DNA from 3 places in the Pseudomonas sp. SWRI51 genome. Region 1 is predicted to be linked to each of the others. Evidence: predicted binding sites of a transcription regulator. Region 1 holds the regulator's gene; each other region holds the start of a gene.

Region 1 (5,640 bases):
AGGGGTTGGGCAGGCAGCGCACATCGAACACCAGGTCGGCGTCCACCGGCATGCCGCGTTTGAAGCCGAATGATTCCACCAGAAACGCCGTACCCGGTTCGGGCTGGTTGAGCAGCCTCAGCTTGATCGAGTCGCGCAACTGATACAGGTTCAGGTTGGTGGTGTCGATCTTGAGGTCGGCCAGATCCGCGATGGGGCCAAGCAGCTCGCTTTCGACGCGAATGGCTTCGGCCAGCGAGCGGTTCTGGTTGGTCAGCGGGTGGCGCCGGCGTGTCTCGGAAAAGCGTTTGAGCAGGGTGTCTTCGTCGGCGTCCAGGTACAACACATCACATTGGATGTGCCGGGCGCGGGCGTCCTCGAGCAGTTCCGGGAAGCGTGACAGGTGGCTGGGCAGGTTGCGCGCATCGATGGAAACAGCAACCTTGGGTTGCTGCAGCTCGGTGTTGATCAGCGCGTTTTCTGCCAACTGCGGCAACAGCCCGGCAGGGAGGTTGTCGATGCAGTAGTAGCCGTTGTCTTCCAGTACGTCGAGGGCGGTGCTCTTGCCGGAGCCGGAGCGGCCGCTGACGATGATCAGGCGCATGTTCAGTGCTCGTTCTGTACGTCCAGGACAACCTGGTACAGGGCCTCGTTGCTGCTTGCCGAGCGCAGGCGATCGCGAACGTCCTTGCGATCAAGCATGCTGGCGATCTGGCGCAGCAGTTCAAGGTGGGCATCGGTGGCAGCTTCGGGGACCAGCAGCACGAACAGCAGGTCGACCGGTGCGCCATCGATGGCGTCGTAATCGATAGGGGCGTCAAGATGCAGCAGGGCACTTACCGGCGCCGTGCAGCCTTCGAGCCGGCAGTGAGGAATGGCGATGCCATTGCCAAAACCGGTTGAGCCGAGTTTTTCGCGAGCGACCAGCTTTTCGAAGACGTCTTGCATCTCCAGCTCTGGTACTTGGTCGGCGATCAGGGTGGCGACCTTTTCGAGGGCGCGTTTTTTACTGCCGCCCGGCACGTTCACGAGGGAACGGCCGGGGGTCAGGATGGTTTCAAGTCGGATCATGGATGAGGGGGATCAGCGGGCGGCTGCGCCTTGCAGCAAGCTTTGCTGTTTTTCCTTGTGTTTTTTCAGTTGGCGGTCGAGCTTGTCGGCCAAGGCATCGATCGCGGCATACATGTCTAGGTGTTCGGCATTGGCGACCACTTCGCCGCCGGGAATCTGGAGGGTTGCTTCAACCTTCTGCTGCAGCTTCTCGACTTTCATGATCACCGTTGCATTGGTGATCTTGTCGAAATGCCCTTCCACGCGGGCGAGCTTTTCAAGCACGTAATCGCGCAGTGGTTGGGTAACTTCTACATGCTGGCCACTGATGTTGACTTGCATACAGCTTCTCCTTTATTGCCCGTGCATAAAGAGGCAGGTGTTGCACCTGCCACTGAAACGCTGTGGCGGACCCCGGTGCTACATCAGTCGCTTGCGCTCACTCGATGGGGCTATGCCCAGCGATTCGCGGTACTTGGCGACGGTGCGACGGGCTACCTGGATGCCTTGTGCCTCCAGTAAACCAGCGATCTTGCTGTCACTCAATGGCTTTTTCTGATTTTCCGCCGCAACCAGTTTTTTGATGATCGCGCGGATCGCCGTGGACGAGCATTCGCCGCCTTCCGCGGTGCTCACGTGGCTTGAGAAAAAGTATTTCAGTTCGTAGATGCCGCGCGGGGTGTGCATGTATTTCTGCGTGGTAACGCGGGAAATGGTCGACTCGTGCATGCCCACCGCCTCGGCGATATCGTGCAGCACCAGCGGCTTCATGGCCTCGTCACCGTACTCGAGGAAATCGCGCTGGTGCTCGACGATCTGCGTGGCGACCTTCATCAGCGTTTCGTTGCGGCTCTGCAGGCTCTTGATGAACCAGCGCGCCTCCTGCAACTGGTTGCGCATGAAGGTGTTGTCGGCGCTGGTGTCGGCGCGGCGCACGAACCCTGCGTACTGCGGGTTGACCCGCAGGCGCGGCATCGCCTCCTGGTTAAGCTCGACCAGCCAGCGCTCGCTGTCCTTGCGCACGATCACGTCAGGTACCACGTACTCAGGCTCGCTCGACTCGATTTGCGAGCCGGGACGCGGGTTGAGGCTCTGCACCAGCTCGATGACCTGGCGCAGCTCGTCTTCCTTGAGCTTCATGCGGCGCATCAGCTGGCTGTAGTCGCGCCCGCCGAGCAGGTCGATGAAGTCGGTGACCAGGCGCTGCGCCTCGGCCATCCATGGGGTGGAAGCCGGCAGTTGGCGCAATTGCAGCAGCAGGCATTCACCCAGGGTGCGAGCGCCGATGCCGGCCGGCTCGAACTGCTGGATGCGGTGCAATACGGCCTCGACCTCGTCCAGCTCGATGTCCAGCTCCGGGTCGAACCCTGCACAGATTTCTTCGAGGGAGTCTTCGAGGTAGCCCTGGCCGTTGATGCTGTCGATCAGTGTCACGGCGATCAGGCGGTCGGTGTCGGACATAGGCGCCAGGTTCAGTTGCCACAGCAGGTGGCTCTGCAGGCTCTCGCCGACCGAGGTGCGGGTGGTGAAGTCCCACTCGTCATCGTCGTTGCTGGGCAGGCTGCTGGCGCTGGTCTGGTAGATATCTTCCCAGGCGGTATCGACCGGTAGCTCGTTGGGGATGCGTTCACCCCAGTCGCCGTCTTCGAGGTTTTCGCTGCTGCTGGTGGATTCCTGGAAGCTGTTGTCCTGAACTTCGGCGACCGGTTTGCTTTCGGCGTTGTCCGCCATCGGGTCGCTGTTGTCGAAATCTTCGCCGTCTTCCTGGCGTTCGAGCATCGGATTGGATTCCAGCGCTTCCTGAATCTCCTGCTGGAGGTCCAGGGTAGAAAGCTGGAGCAGACGAATGGCCTGTTGCAACTGCGGGGTCATCGTCAGTTGCTGGCCCATTTTTAGGACGAGCGATGGTTTCATGGCAGGGGCTTAATACCTTGTTCGCCGGCGCGCATGCGCCATCCACTACACGTAGGGCGCGTGGGCGCCGATTTTAAGCAAGTTATATGCCTGAAAATGCAGCGTTTGCCTAGAGCACTGTAACACTTAAGTCTTGAACGACTCGCGGCAACAGTGCTCCAGGCGGCCCGGATCAGAGGCGGAACTCGTGACCCAGGTAGACTTCCTTGACCAGCTGGTTGGCCAGGATGGTCTCGGCGTCGCCTTCGGCGATCAGCTGGCCGTCGTTGACGATGTACGCAGTTTCACAGATATCCAGGGTTTCGCGAACGTTGTGGTCGGTGATCAGTACGCCGATGCCCTTGTTCTTGAGGTGGTGGATGATCTGCTTGATGTCGCCCACCGAAATGGGGTCGACACCGGCAAAAGGTTCGTCCAGCAGGATGAACTTGGGTGCAGTCGCCAGCGCGCGGGCAATCTCGACGCGGCGGCGTTCGCCACCGGACAGGCTCATGCCGAGGTTGTCGCGGATGTGGCTGATGTGGAACTCCTGCAGCAGGCTTTCGAGCTCTTTGCGCCGGCCGTCGCGGTCGAGGTCCTTGCGGGTCTCGAGGATGGCCATGATGTTGTCGGCCACCGACAGCTTGCGGAAGATCGAGGCTTCCTGCGGCAGGTAGCCGATACCTGCCTGGGCGCGGCCGTGCATGGGCTGGTGGCTGACATCGAGGTTGTCGATGAGCACGCGGCCCTGATCAGCCTGGACCAGCCCGACGATCATGTAGAAGCAGGTGGTCTTGCCGGCGCCGTTAGGGCCGAGCAGGCCGACGATCTGGCCGCTGTCGATCGACAGGCTGACGTCACGCACGACTTGCCGGCTCTTGTAGCTCTTGGCCAGGTGCTGGGCTTTGAGGGTTGCCATTTACTCGGCCTTTTTCTTCGGTTGAATGACCATGTCGATACGCTGACGTGGTGCAGTCACGTTGCCACCGCGACCGGCGGTAGCCACTTGGGTCTTGGTGTTGTAGACGATTTTCTCGCCTTCGGTGGTGTTGCCTTCGTTCTCGACCTTGGCGCGGTCGGTGAGCACGACCAGGTCTTTTTGCGCCTGGTACTGGATGGTCACCGCCCAGCCTTTCATCTTGTCGGCCTTGGCTGCGCTTTGCTGCTGCTCGAAGTAGGCCAGGTTGCCCACCGAGGTGACCACGTCGATGTCGCCGTTGGCGGCACGGGTCATGGTCACGGTGTTGCCTTTGATCATCATCGAGCCTTGGGTGATGATGACATCGCCGGTATAGGTGGCCACGCCTTGCTTGTCGTCTAGGTGGGCGTTGTCCGCCTGGATGCGGATCGGCTGGTCACGGTCGTTCGGCAGGGCGAAGGCGCTCGCGCTTCCCAGTGCTACGCCCAGGCTGAGCAGAAGGGGGATGGTTTTAACGAGCCTCATACTGTCCTCTTACGTTAGAGAGCAGGTCCATCCTGCCTTCTTTCAAATACGCTTTCATTCCTTTGCCCGTAGTGGTGCCACCGGCGCCGTCGATTCTAACGGCTTGCTCGGTCTGCGCATATTCCTTCTGCGGGAACACGGTCATGCGGGTGGTGGTGATGATGGTGTCGCGCTTGCGTTCGTCGGTGCGGGCCACGCGGACCGCGTCGATCAGTTCGACCTCGGTGCCGTCCGGGTTGACCTCGGCGCGCTTGCTCTGCACATGCCACGGGAACTGGGTGCCACGGTACAGGTGCAGGTCGGGCGTGGTCACCAGGGTGACGTCGCTGGCCTTCATGTGCTCGACCTTGTCGGCAGTCATTTCGTACTGCAGCTTGCCCTCAGGGGTGAACTGCACACTGTGGGCATTGACCGCGTAGTAGTCGATGGCACTTTCGTCGACCTGCGCCACGGGCTTGTCGAGGAAGCTTTCTGGGCTGACGTTCCAGTAGCCGACGGCCACCAGTACGGCAGCGATAGCCCCGAGCAGCGCAATGTTTTTAACCTTCTTGCTGAACATGTCCGGCCTTACAGGTAGTGAGCGTTGGCAGCGTCCAGGGTACCCTGGGCCTGCATGATCAGTTCGCAGAACTCGCGTGCAGCACCTTCGCCGCCGCGCGCCTGGGTGATGCCGTGGGCATGTTCGCGCACGAACGCCGCAGCATTGTGCACCGCCATGCCCAGGCCGACCCGGCGAATGACCGGCAGGTCCGGCAGGTCGTCGCCCAGGTAGGCAACCTGCTCGTAGCTTAGATTGAGTTCGGCGAGCAGGCCGTCCAGTACCACCATTTTGTCTTCGCGGCCTTGGAACAGGTGCGGGATGCCGAGGTTCCTGGCGCGGCGCTCCACCACCGGGGTCTTGCGGCCGCTGATGATGGCGGTGGTTACGCCCGAGGCCATGAGCATCTTGATGCCGTGGCCGTCGAGGGTGTTGAACGTCTTGAATTCGCTGCCATCTTCGAGGAAGTACAGGCGCCCGTCGGTGAGCACGCCGTCGACGTCGAACACCGCAAGCTTGATGGCCTTGGCCCGTTGCATCAGGTCCTGGTTCATTTACATCACTCCGGCGCGCAGCAGGTCGTGCATGTTCAAGGCGCCGTTGGGGCGGCGGTCCTTGTCGATGACCACGAGGGCGCTGATCTTGTGGTCTTCCATGATTTTAAGTGCCTCGGCGGCGAGCATCTCGGCGCGGGCAGTCTTGCCATGGACGGTCATGACTTCATCGATGAGCGTGG
Region 2 (5,640 bases), on a different contig from region 1:
ACGCGAGGACTTGAAACCAGTGGTGTTGACGTTGGCGATGTTGTTGCCGGTAACGTCGAGTTGCTTGTTGGCTGCGTACAGACCGCTAAGGCCGATATTGAAAGACATGCTGTTGCTCCTTTTGCCGTTCTGTCGGCCTTAGATACCGATTGTTTGTACGTCGGACAGGGAAACCTTGCCCACACCTGCGAGGTTGAGAACCATCTCGCCGGTGGTGTTGAAGCTGACACTGGTGACCTTGGCCGGCAGCAGGGTGTTCATCTGCACCGACTTGCCGTCCACCGTGGTGGTGGCGGTAAAGGTGTAGGTACCCGGCGCGACCTTCTCGCCCTTGGCGTTGGTGCCGTCCCAGATAAAGTCCGCGTAGCCGGCTTTCTGCTCGCCCAACTCGATGGTCTTGACGGTGTTGCCGTCCTTGTCGGTGACAGTGACCTTGGCCTCGTTGATGGCCTGCGGCACGACAAACTGGGCGTTGAAGCTTTCGGCGGTATCGACCACCGCCTTGGTGTTCTGCACGATCACCGAGCGCCCGACCAGGGACGAGGCCTGCAACGCCTGGGACGACGCCATGGCGCTGGCGATGTTGGTCACCGACTCGTTCAGCGAGGTGATGCCTTCGAGGCTGCTGAACTGCGCAAGCTGGGCCACGAACTCGCCGTTGTCCTGCGGATCGAGCGGGTTCTGGTGCTGCATCTGGGTAACCAGCAACTGCAGGAACGCATCCTTGCCCAGGGTGCTGTTGTCGTTGGTACCGCTGAGGCTTTTCTTGTTGGCGGCGTTACCGGAGCTCACGCCTGAGGAGGCGATCACGTCGTTGAGGTTTACACCGCTGGTAGAAGTCGTTGCCATGGTTCGGATTCCTTATCACTGACCCAGGGTCAGAACTTTCTGCATCATGGCCTTGGCGGTGTTCATCAGCTCGGCGTTGGTCTGGAACGCACGGCTGGCGGAGATCATGTCAGCCATCTCCTCGACCACATTGACGTTGGGGTAGTAGACGTAGCCGTCCTTGTTCGCCGCCGGGTGGTTGGGCTCGTAACGGGCTTCCAGATTGCTCTGGTCCTCGATGATGCCCTTCACCTGCACGCCCTGCCCCGCTTCACCCTGCTCTTCGAACAGCGACTGGCCTGCTTGCGCGTTCTGGAAGGTGGTGGCGAATACCGGGTGGCGGGCACGGTAGGTCTGGTCGATGCTCGACGAGACGGTCTCGGCGTTGGCGATGTTGGAGGCAACGGTGTTGAGGCGGGTGTTTTGCGCGCTCATGCCGCTGCCGGCGATGTTGAAGACACTGGACAGGGACATGCTTATTCTCCGCGCAGGGCTGAGACCAGCCCTTTGAATTTGCTGTTGAGCAAGGTGAAGCTGGCCTGGAAGCCGATGGCGTTTTCGGTGTAGTTGGACTGCTCGATATGCGCATCGACGGTGTTCTGGTCCACCGACGGCTGGGTCGGGGTACGGAACTTCAGGGTGTCGTCAGCCATGGCCAGGCCTTCGGCTTCGATGTGCCGGGTGTTGGTGCGATCCAGGGCGATGCGACCTTTTTGCTGCTTGTCCGCCTCGGCGGCGAGCACGGAGGAAAAGTCCATGTCACGCGCCTTGTAGTTAGGCGTGTCGGCGTTGGCAATGTTGTTGGCCAGCACCTCGGCGCGCTGGGCGCGGAAGCCCAATGCCTTTTCGTGGATGCCAAGGGCTTTGTCGAAGCTGATGCTCATGTCTGGGAAACCTTCAGAGGTTGACCGGAATTTCGTTGGCAAAGCTTTAGCAAGGGCTGTGCCACTTTCACCAAAGCCCGGAATCTGCGGGCTGCGCTGGGTATTGGGGTTTGCCGGCTGCCAGAAAAGCGGCAAAGCGCTTCCGCCTTGGCGCAGGCAAGCGGCAATTGCCAGGCGGCAACAGCGGCAAAACAAAAAATTGACGTGGGTTGCGGCGGGGTTAGCGGCAAGCCTGTGCCGGCCTCATCGCAGGCTATCGCCAGCTCCCACGGGTTCGGTGCTGGCCATCAGCATCGAGGCTGAGCACGGTCTTTGTGGGAGCTGGCGATAGCCTGCGATGAGGCCGGCACAGGCCTGCTCGGGAACCTAGGGAAAAACAACAAAAAAGGCCGGCATCTTTCGATACCGGCCTCTTTCTACCACCCACCCGCCTTACTTGGCCTGGTAGATGATGCCTGGGCTGCACTGCACCATCTGATAATGGTCCGGCAGCCCATTCAGCGCCTCGGAAGCCCCCAGGAACAGGTAGCCGCCCGGCTTGAGGGTGCTGTGAATGCGCATGAGGATGTCCTTCTTGACCTGGGCCGAGAAGTAGATCAGCACGTTGCGGCAGAACACGATGTCGAATTTGCCGAGCGATGCGTAGCTGTCGAGCAGGTTGAAGGAACGGAACTCGACGCGGTTGCGGATCGGCGCCTTGATCGCCCAGCGGCCCGGCCCTTTCGGGTCGAAATAGCGCTGCAGGCGCTCCTGGGACAAGCCCCGTGCAATGGCAAGGCTGTCGTATTCGCCAGTCTTGCAGTTGTTGAGCATCAAGCCAGACAAGTCGGTGGCAACGATCTGCGCGCCCATTTTCAGCTGCCCGAGGTTGCCGCGCTCGAACTCATCGATGGTCATCGAGATGGAGTAAGGCTCCTGGCCGGACGAGCACGCCGCCGACCAGATACGCAGGCGCTGGCCTGGGTTGCCCTTGATGAACTCGGGGATGACCTTGTTCTTGAGCACTTCGAATGGATAGCTGTCGCGGAACCACAGGGTTTCGTTGGTGGTCATGGCGTCGACCACCTGCTCGCGCAAACCGCTGCGCGGTTGGGTCTGGATGCGCTGCACCAGTTCACCCAACGACTTGATACCCTGTTGCTCCATCAGCTTGTTGAGACGGCTGGAGACCAGATACTGCTTATTCTCGCCCAGCAGGATGCCACAGGCTTTTTCCAGGAAGACCCGGAACTGTTCGAAATCCAAATTACCCGTAGACACAGCTGCCGCCTCTTTCTATTCGCTAACGCCGGGGCGAGCCCCGGCTGTTTCAATGAGTTGCCTTGATCCGGTCGACTACCCGTTGGGCAAGGTCGTCCGGCCTGAACTTGGCCAGGAAGTCATCAGCCCCGACCTTTTTCACCATCGCCTGGTTGAATACCCCGGACAGCGAAGTATGCAGGCAGATGTGCAGTTTTTGCATGCGTGGATCGCTACGAATCTCTGATGTGAGGGTATAGCCGTCCATTTCCGGCATTTCAATGTCGGAAATCATCATCAAAAACTCGTCTTCTGGCCGTTTGCCTTCATCGACCAGCTTGCGCAGGTAGTCCAGCGCCTGGCGACCGTCGTTCAGCGCCACCACCTCCACGCCGACCGTTTGCAGACAACGGCTGACCTGCTTGCGCGCCACCGACGAATCGTCGACCGTCAGTACCCGCAGCAACACCGCCTTGTCGGCAACCTCGGCATCCACCACACCGGCCGAGACCTGTTGTGACGACGGCGAAACCTCGGCAAGCACTTTTTCCACGTCGATAATTTCAACCATGCGGTTATCGACCCGAGTGACTGCCGTCAAGTAATGGTCACGCCCGGTACCCTTGGGTGGCGGGTGGATCTCTTCCCAGTTCATGTTGACGATGCGCTCCACCGAATGCACCAGGAAGCCTTGGGTCTTGGTGTTGTACTCGGTGATGATCACGAAACTGTTGCGCAGTTCTTCACGCAGGCCCGGCAAGCCGGTGGCCATCGACAGGTCCAGAATCGGAATGGTCGCCCCGCGAATGTTGGCCACCCCACGCACCACAGGGTGCGCCTTGGGCAGCAAGGTCAGCGCCGGGCACTGCAGCACCTCGCGGACCTTGAATACATTGATGCCATAGAGCTGGTCGCCATTGAGGCGAAACAACAGCAGCTCCAGGCGATTCTGCCCCACCAGCTGTGTGCGCTGGTTGACCGAATCCATTACTCCAGCCATGCCGGACTCCTTCAACGATTGCCTGCGTACCAAGTCGGCACGGGGATTGCTTTTTTGAGCACCATGTACACGAAAACGACATTTTCCCGACGACTGACGCACTGGCTGACCGGCTCGCTTGCCGCGCTGTGCGTAGTAGCGCCTGGCCTTCAGCCGCAGGCGGACGCGTTCACCTTGCCTGAACAGCTTATCGGTGTCACCCAAGGGTTTCTTGAATTCACAGTCGAAGATTATCTGGCGACCACCCAGACCCAAGGCCGTTACGAGATCCAGGTGAACAACCTCGACCCGCGCCTGCGCATGCCGCAGTGTAGCCAGCAACTTGACGCGTCCCTGGAAAGCACCACGCCTTTGGGGCGAGTCACGGTGAAGGTGCGTTGCGATGGCAGCTCGCCATGGACGGTGTTTGTCCCGGCCCAGGTGCGGCTGCTGCGCGACGTGGTGGTAATGACCCGCCCGCTGCGCCGCGAAAGCGTGATCAGCGATGCCGACGTAGGCCTGCGTGAGCGCGATGTCGGCACCCTGGGGCCTGGGTATCTGACCCAACTGGACCAGGCCCTGGGCATGAAGCTGATTCGCCCGGTGGTGGTCGACCAAGTGCTGACCCAAGTTCACCTGGAGCAGGCCGAAGTAGTTCGCAAAGGTGACCAGGTGGTAATCATTGCCCGCAGCGGCAGCCTGAGCGTACGCATGCCAGGCGAGGCCCTGACCAAGGGCGGGCTGCAGGAGCAGATCCGTGTGCGCAATCTCAATTCAAAACGTGTAGTCAAGGCGCGGGTGACCGGGCCGGGCCAGGTCGAGGTGTCAATGTAACCACTGGCCGGCAAACAGATGCCGGCAAACGACAGAAGACTGGCGGGGCGGAACCGCGCCCCCTAAACTAGGTCAGAAATCGGGTCATGCATGCGAGCAGACAAGCGGTCGCGTATTCGCGCCTAAAGTTTGTTTCGGGTTGGCCGAAAACAAGGCATGCGTCCAAATACCCAGAGGTTCTGATCATGGTCATCGACTTCAGTCGTTTGAATAATTCTCCGTCGGTTGCAGGCGGCGTGCGTGGCACTGCCGCCAACGGCAGCAGCGAGAAAGCCGCGCCAACTGGTGAAACGCCAGTGCGCGCCAGCGAAAGCGGCGAAACGGTTCATTTCAGCCAAGAGGCTCAGCAGTTGCAAAAGATCAGCGATAAGCTGCGCGACCAGCCTACCGTCAACAGCGCCCGCGTGGCCGAGTTGAAGCAGGCCATCGCAGACGGCAGCTACCAGGTCGATGCCGGCCGGGTCGCCGGTAAACTGCTCCAATTCGAAGCGCAGCGCTAACGCTCCGGCGCGCTGACTTCAAGGACGCAACATAGCCAAGAGTTAGCCATGCACGACACAACCCTGCTGCAACTGATCGAAGACGACATCGCCCCCACGCACGAACTGCTCGACCTTCTACAAAAGGAAGCAGTGGCGCTGCATGGCCGCGACATGCCCGTGCTGGAGCAGATCCTGGCACGCAAACAGTCATTGATCGTGTTGCTCGAACAGCAGGGGCAGCGCCGCAACCACGTGCTCACCAGCCTCGGCCTAAGTGCTGATCGTGCCGGTGTGCAGGCAGTCGCGGCGCAGTCGCCCAATGGCGAACTGATCATGCAGCAGCTCGACGTGCTGACGCAGCTGATGGATGCCTGCCAGAAGGTCAACGAGACCA
Region 3 (5,640 bases), on a different contig from region 1:
ATGCGCGTGCTGCGACCTGTTTTGGGGTGACGGGCGGCGCGTAGCGCCTTGCCATGCACCAATATAGAGCATTGCTGCCTTCACTGTTTCAGGCACAGCTGGCCGGTGGCGCGCACCAAGGCCAAGTGGCGCAGTTCATTGTCGGTGCGCCCGGCCAGGGCGTCGGCCAGGTTGCGTGTGCAGTCGGGCATTGGCTTGCGGTCCAGCTCGGCAAGTTCGAACAACAGGCTGGCCTGGAGTTTGTCCAGGCGTGGGCGCAGCTCACTGGCAAGGTCGCGCGGGGCCGCCAGCGCGTTGGGGTCCAGGGTTGCCCAGCGGTCGAGCAAGGCGTACTGGATCAACTTGTTGGCTTCCATCTGGTCGGTAAAAAACGCAGTGGCACGTGCGGGGGGCAGGCCATAGTCGGCGGCTTCCAGGCGCACCTTGGCGAGTACTTGCCGTTCGCGCTCGGGGGCTTCTACCGGCAGGTCGTTGCGCCATTTGTGCTGGGCGACCGAGCGGGCGAGGTCGAGGCGTTGTTCGATGGCGTCAAGCAAGGGGGCGAACTGATTGGCGGTGGGGCTCGCTGCTGTGCAGGCGGTGAGGGCGAGGGTCAGGGCGAAGGGGGGGAGTGCATAGGTGAGGCGCATTGGGGATCTCCGTGGCTGGGAGACCTAGTGTGGGCAGTTGGGCTCGGATTGCTTGTAGGACGCATCTGAATAGATTGCGGGCAGAAACGAAAACGGCCTTCCGAAGAAGGCCGTTTGTCTGAAGTCACCGGCGCAGGGCGCCGCTCACATCAGCAGCTGTAGTACAGCTCGTATTCCAGCGGGTGCACGAAGGTGCGGACCTTGATCTCTTCTTCGCTCTTCAGCTCGATGAAGGCATCGATGAAGTCGTCGGAGAACACGCCGCCCTTGGTCAGGAACGCACGGCCTTTATCCAGCTCTTCCAGAGCTTCTTTCAGGCTGCCGCACACTTGCGGGATTTCCTTGGCCTCTTCAGGCGGCAGGTCGTACAGGTTCTTGTCGGCAGCATCGCCTGGGTGGATCTTGTTCTGGATGCCGTCCAGGCCTGCCATCAGCAGTGCAGCGAAGGCCAGGTACGGGTTGGCCGATGGGTCCGGGAAGCGCGCTTCGATACGGCGGGCTTTCGGGCTGCCAACGTAAGGAATACGGATCGAGGCGGAACGGTTGCGGGCCGAGTAGGCCAGCATTACCGGTGCTTCGAAGCCTGGGACCAGACGCTTGTACGAGTTGGTCGACGGGTTGGTGAAGCCGTTCAGGGCCTTGCCGTGCTTGATGATGCCGCCGATGAAGTACAGGGCGGTATCCGAAAGGCCGGCATAGCCTTCACCGGAGAAGGTGTTTTTGCCGTCTTTCCAGATCGACATGTGCACGTGCATGCCCGAGCCGTTGTCGCCGTACAGAGGCTTAGGCATGAAGGTAGCGGTGCGGCCGTAAGCGTCGGCAACGTTGTGCACGACGTATTTCAGGGCCTGAACTTCGTCCGCTTTCTTCACCAGGGTGTTGAACTTGACGCCGATTTCGTTCTGGCCGGCAGTTGCCACTTCGTGGTGGTGAACTTCGACGATCTGGCCCATTTCTTCCAGTGCGTTGCACATGGCAGTACGGATTTCGTGGTCGTGGTCGAACGGCGGAACCGGGAAGTAGCCGCCTTTGACGCCTGGACGGTGGCCTTTGTTGCCGCCTTCCACGTCAGCACCGGTCATCCACGAGCCTTGCTCGGAGAAGATCTTGAACATCGAGCCGGAAATGTCCGACTGGAACTTCACTTCGTCGAAGATGAAGAACTCAGGCTCCGGGCCTGCGAAGACGGTGTCACCGATGCCGGTGCTCTTCAGGTACTCTTCGGCGCGCTTGGCGATCGCACGTGGGTCGCGGTCGTAGCCCTGCATGCTCGAAGGGTCGACGATGTCACAGGTGATGATCAGGGTCGGTTCTTCGGTGAACGGGTCCAGTACGGCAGTATCATCGACCGGCATCAGGATCATGTCGGAGGCTTCGATGCCTTTCCAGCCGGCAATGGAGGAACCGTCGAACATCTTGCCGACTTCGAAGAAGTCTTCGTCCAGGCCATCGCGCGCCGGCATGGTCACGTGATGCTGAATGCCTTTGGTGTCCGTGAAACGCAGATCAATCCACTTGACGTCATGATCTTTGATGAGTTGAACCGACTTCGACATGTTGTCCTCCGGAGGGTCTAGAGCGCGGTAGGCCGCTGCTCTGGAAAAAGGGTGTTGCCGGGCGCGGATAGTCGGCCAAGCTTACCTGCCTCACAAGGGAGCAAATTGCATGCCAGTGCCCGAAAATGGCGAGCGCAGGATAAAAGGCGGCGTTTGCGGGCATTTGCGGGCGGGGTGCCGAGGAAAAACGCACTTATAAGAGGCGTAATTTAATGTGTGCGCACCATTGTGGTGCCTTGATGGAGGTTGGGGCCTCATCGCGGGGCAAGCCCGCTCCCACGCATGGCTTTGCAGTCAGGCCCCCAAGGAATTGAATAGGTGTCCAACTCCTTGAGGCCAGCCGGCCCTTGTGGGAGCGGGCTTGCCCCGCGATGAGGCCGGTAAAGCCAAGATAATTCGACGCCAGCGTTCAAAAACTGCTCAAAACCTGAGCAATTTCCGATATAATTCGCGCCCCTCATTTTCGGCAGGCCCTGCGCGCGCTGTTAACCCAATGAAACTTATCGTCAAAGTCTTCCCAGAGATCACCATCAAAAGCCGGCCGGTGCGCAAGCGCTTCATCCGCCAGCTCGGCAAGAACATCCGCAACGTGCTCAAGGACCTCGATCCTGAGCTCGTGGTTGATGGTGTCTGGGACAATCTCGAGGTGGTCACCCGCATCGAGGACGAAAAGGTTCAGCGCGAGATCATCGAGCGCCTTACCTGCACCCCGGGTATCACCCACTTCCTGCAGGTCGAGGAGTACCCGCTGGGCGACTTCGACGACATCGTTGCCAAGTGCAAGCAGCACTTCGGTCACCTGTTGGCCGGCAAGCACTTTGCCGTGCGCTGCAAGCGTGGTGGTCACCACGACTTCACCTCGATGGACGTCGACCGCTACGTTGGCAGCCAGTTGCGCCAGCAGTGCGGCGCCGCCGGTATCGAGCTGAAGAACCCCGAAGTGCTGGTGCGTATCGAAATCCGCAACCAGCGCCTGTACGTGATTCACAACCAGCACCAGGGCATTGGCGGCTACCCGCTGGGCGCCCTGGAGCAGACGCTGGTGCTGATGTCCGGCGGCTTCGACTCCACCGTGGCGGCCTACCAGATGATGCGTCGCGGCCTGATGACCCACTTCTGCTTCTTCAACCTTGGCGGCCGTGCCCACGAGCTGGGCGTGATGGAAGTGGCGCACTTCCTGTGGAAGAAATACGGCAGCAGCCAGCGCGTGCTGTTTATCAGCGTGCCGTTCGAAGAAGTGGTCGGCGAGATTCTCAACAAGGTCGACAACAGCTACATGGGCGTGACGCTCAAGCGCATGATGCTGCGCGGCGCCGCACATATGGCCGACCGCCTGCAGATCGACGCGCTGGTCACCGGCGAGGCGATTTCCCAGGTTTCCAGCCAGACTTTGCCGAACCTGTCGATCATCGACTCGGCCACCGACAAGCTGGTGCTGCGCCCGCTGCTGGCCAGCCACAAGCAGGACATCATCGACCAGGCCACCGAAATCGGCACCGCCGACTTCGCCAAGCACATGCCTGAGTACTGCGGCGTTATCTCGGTAAACCCGACCACCCATGCCAAGCGCCACCGCATGGAGCATGAAGAGAAGCAGTTCGACATGGCCGTGCTCGAGCGCGCCCTGGAGCGCGCGCGGCTGATCTCCATCGACCATGTGATCGACGAGCTGGGCAAGGACGTTGAAATCGAAGAAGTGGCCGAGGCATTGCCGGGCCAGATCGTCATCGATATCCGTCACCCCGATGCCCAGGAAGACCAGCCACTGGTCATCGACGGCATTGAGGTCCAGGCTATGCCGTTCTATGCCATCAACAGCAAATTCAAGCAGCTGGATGCCAACCGGCAGTACCTGCTGTATTGCGACAAGGGTGTGATGAGCCGTTTGCACGCACACCATCTGCTCAGTGAGGGACATGCCAATGTGCGTGTTTATCGTCCGACATAAGATGCCGGGGCTCTATGGCGGCAGCATCCGCCATCGCCCCCCCGACCGCCGGGCCCGCTGAGCCTTTTAACTTCATATTGGCCGTCTAGACTGGCGGCAACCGAATCCTCTGATCGAGATACAGTTGTGATCGAAAATCTGCGTAACATCGCCATCATCGCCCACGTTGACCATGGTAAAACCACCCTGGTCGACAAACTCCTGCGTCAGTCCGGCACTCTGGAGCGTAACGAGCTCAACGACGAGCGCGTCATGGACTCCAACGACCAGGAAAAAGAGCGCGGTATTACCATTCTGGCGAAAAACACCGCCATCAACTGGAACGGCTACCACATCAACATCGTCGACACCCCCGGCCACGCCGACTTCGGTGGCGAGGTTGAGCGTGTAATGTCGATGGTCGACTCCGTGCTGCTGCTGGTCGACGCCCAGGACGGCCCTATGCCGCAAACCCGCTTCGTGACCAAAAAGGCGTTCGAAGCTGGTCTGAAGCCAATCGTCGTGATCAACAAGGTCGACCGTCCGGGCGCGCGTCCTGACTGGGTTCTGGACCAGATCTTCGACCTGTTCGACAACCTCGGCGCTACCGACGAGCAGTTGGACTTCCAGGTTGTCTACGCCTCGGCCCTGAACGGCATCGCCGGCCTGGATCACACCGCCATGGGCGAAGACATGACTGCCCTGTACCAGGCTGTCGTCGACCACGTTCCAGCGCCAGCTGTTGACCGTGACGGCCCGTTCCAGATGCAAATCTCGGCACTGGACTACAACAGCTTCCTCGGTGTTATCGGTGTTGGCCGTATCGCCCGTGGTCGCATCAAGCCGAACACCCCGGTTGTTGCCATCGACGCCGACGGCAAGAAGCGTAACGGCCGTATCCTCAAGCTGATGGGTCACCACGGCCTGCACCGTGTAGACGTCGAAGAAGCCCAGGCTGGCGACATCGTCTGCATCAGCGGTTTCGACGAGCTGTTCATCTCCGACACCCTGTGCGACCCGACTGCCGTTGAGGCGATGAAGCCGCTGACCGTCGACGAGCCTACCGTTTCGATGACCTTCCAGGTCAACGATTCGCCGTTCTGCGGCAAGGAAGGCAAGTTCGTCACCAGCCGTAACATCAAGGACCGTCTGGACAAAGAGCTGCTCTACAACGTTGCCCTGCGCGTTGAAGAAACCGACTCCCCAGACAAGTTCAAGGTCTCGGGCCGTGGCGAGCTGCACCTGTCGGTACTGATCGAAACCATGCGTCGCGAAGGCTTCGAACTGGCCCTGGGCCGTCCTGAAGTGATCATCCGCGAAGTGGATGGCGTCAAGCAGGAACCGTTCGAAAACGTCACCATCGACATCCCTGAAGAATCCCAGGGCAAGGTCATGGAAGAGATGGGTCTGCGTAAAGGCGACCTGACCAACATGGTCCCGGATGGCAAAGGCCGTGTGCGCCTGGAATACAACATCCCGGCCCGTGGTCTGATCGGTTTCCGTAACCAGTTCCTGACCCTGACCAACG

Evidence for each region. Region 1 encodes sigma-54, which starts transcription at its own class of promoters, with help from an activator protein. Its sites were predicted from a motif close to ANTGGCATNNANNTTGCTNT; they were not measured.
Region 2: the regulator sigma-54 is predicted to act here: its motif matches at 1,759-1,778, upstream of flgB (flagellar basal body rod protein FlgB).
Region 3: the regulator sigma-54 is predicted to act here: its motif matches at 2,283-2,302, upstream of glnA (type I glutamate--ammonia ligase).

What each region holds. Positions count from the first base shown of each region.
Region 1 covers NZ_JABWRG010000006.1:13,937-19,576, reverse strand. The annotation lists gene rapZ (RNase adapter RapZ) at 1-583, opposite strand, end outside; gene ptsN (PTS IIA-like nitrogen regulatory protein PtsN) at 586-1,050, opposite strand; gene raiA (ribosome-associated translation inhibitor RaiA) at 1,063-1,371, opposite strand; gene HU720_RS03690 (RNA polymerase factor sigma-54) at 1,450-2,943, opposite strand; gene lptB (LPS export ABC transporter ATP-binding protein) at 3,116-3,841, opposite strand; gene lptA (lipopolysaccharide transport periplasmic protein LptA) at 3,842-4,366, opposite strand; gene lptC (LPS export ABC transporter periplasmic protein LptC) at 4,353-4,925, opposite strand; gene HU720_RS03670 (HAD family hydrolase) at 4,934-5,458, opposite strand; gene HU720_RS03665 (KpsF/GutQ family sugar-phosphate isomerase) at 5,459-5,640, opposite strand, start outside.
Region 2 covers NZ_JABWRG010000033.1:14,122-19,761, forward strand. The annotation lists gene flgE (flagellar hook protein FlgE) at 1-108, opposite strand, end outside; gene flgD (flagellar hook assembly protein FlgD) at 139-849, opposite strand; gene flgC (flagellar basal body rod protein FlgC) at 865-1,302, opposite strand; gene flgB (flagellar basal body rod protein FlgB) at 1,305-1,712, opposite strand; gene cheR (protein-glutamate O-methyltransferase CheR) at 2,145-2,972, opposite strand; gene HU720_RS12275 (chemotaxis protein CheV) at 3,022-3,951, opposite strand; gene flgA (flagellar basal body P-ring formation chaperone FlgA) at 4,015-4,764, shown strand; gene flgM (flagellar biosynthesis anti-sigma factor FlgM) at 4,950-5,264, shown strand; gene HU720_RS12290 (flagellar protein FlgN) at 5,313-5,640, shown strand, end outside.
Region 3 covers NZ_JABWRG010000050.1:2,858-8,497, forward strand. The annotation lists gene aroQ (gamma subclass chorismate mutase AroQ) at 81-629, opposite strand; gene glnA (type I glutamate--ammonia ligase) at 779-2,185, opposite strand; gene thiI (tRNA uracil 4-sulfurtransferase ThiI) at 2,679-4,133, shown strand; gene typA (translational GTPase TypA) at 4,260-5,640, shown strand, end outside.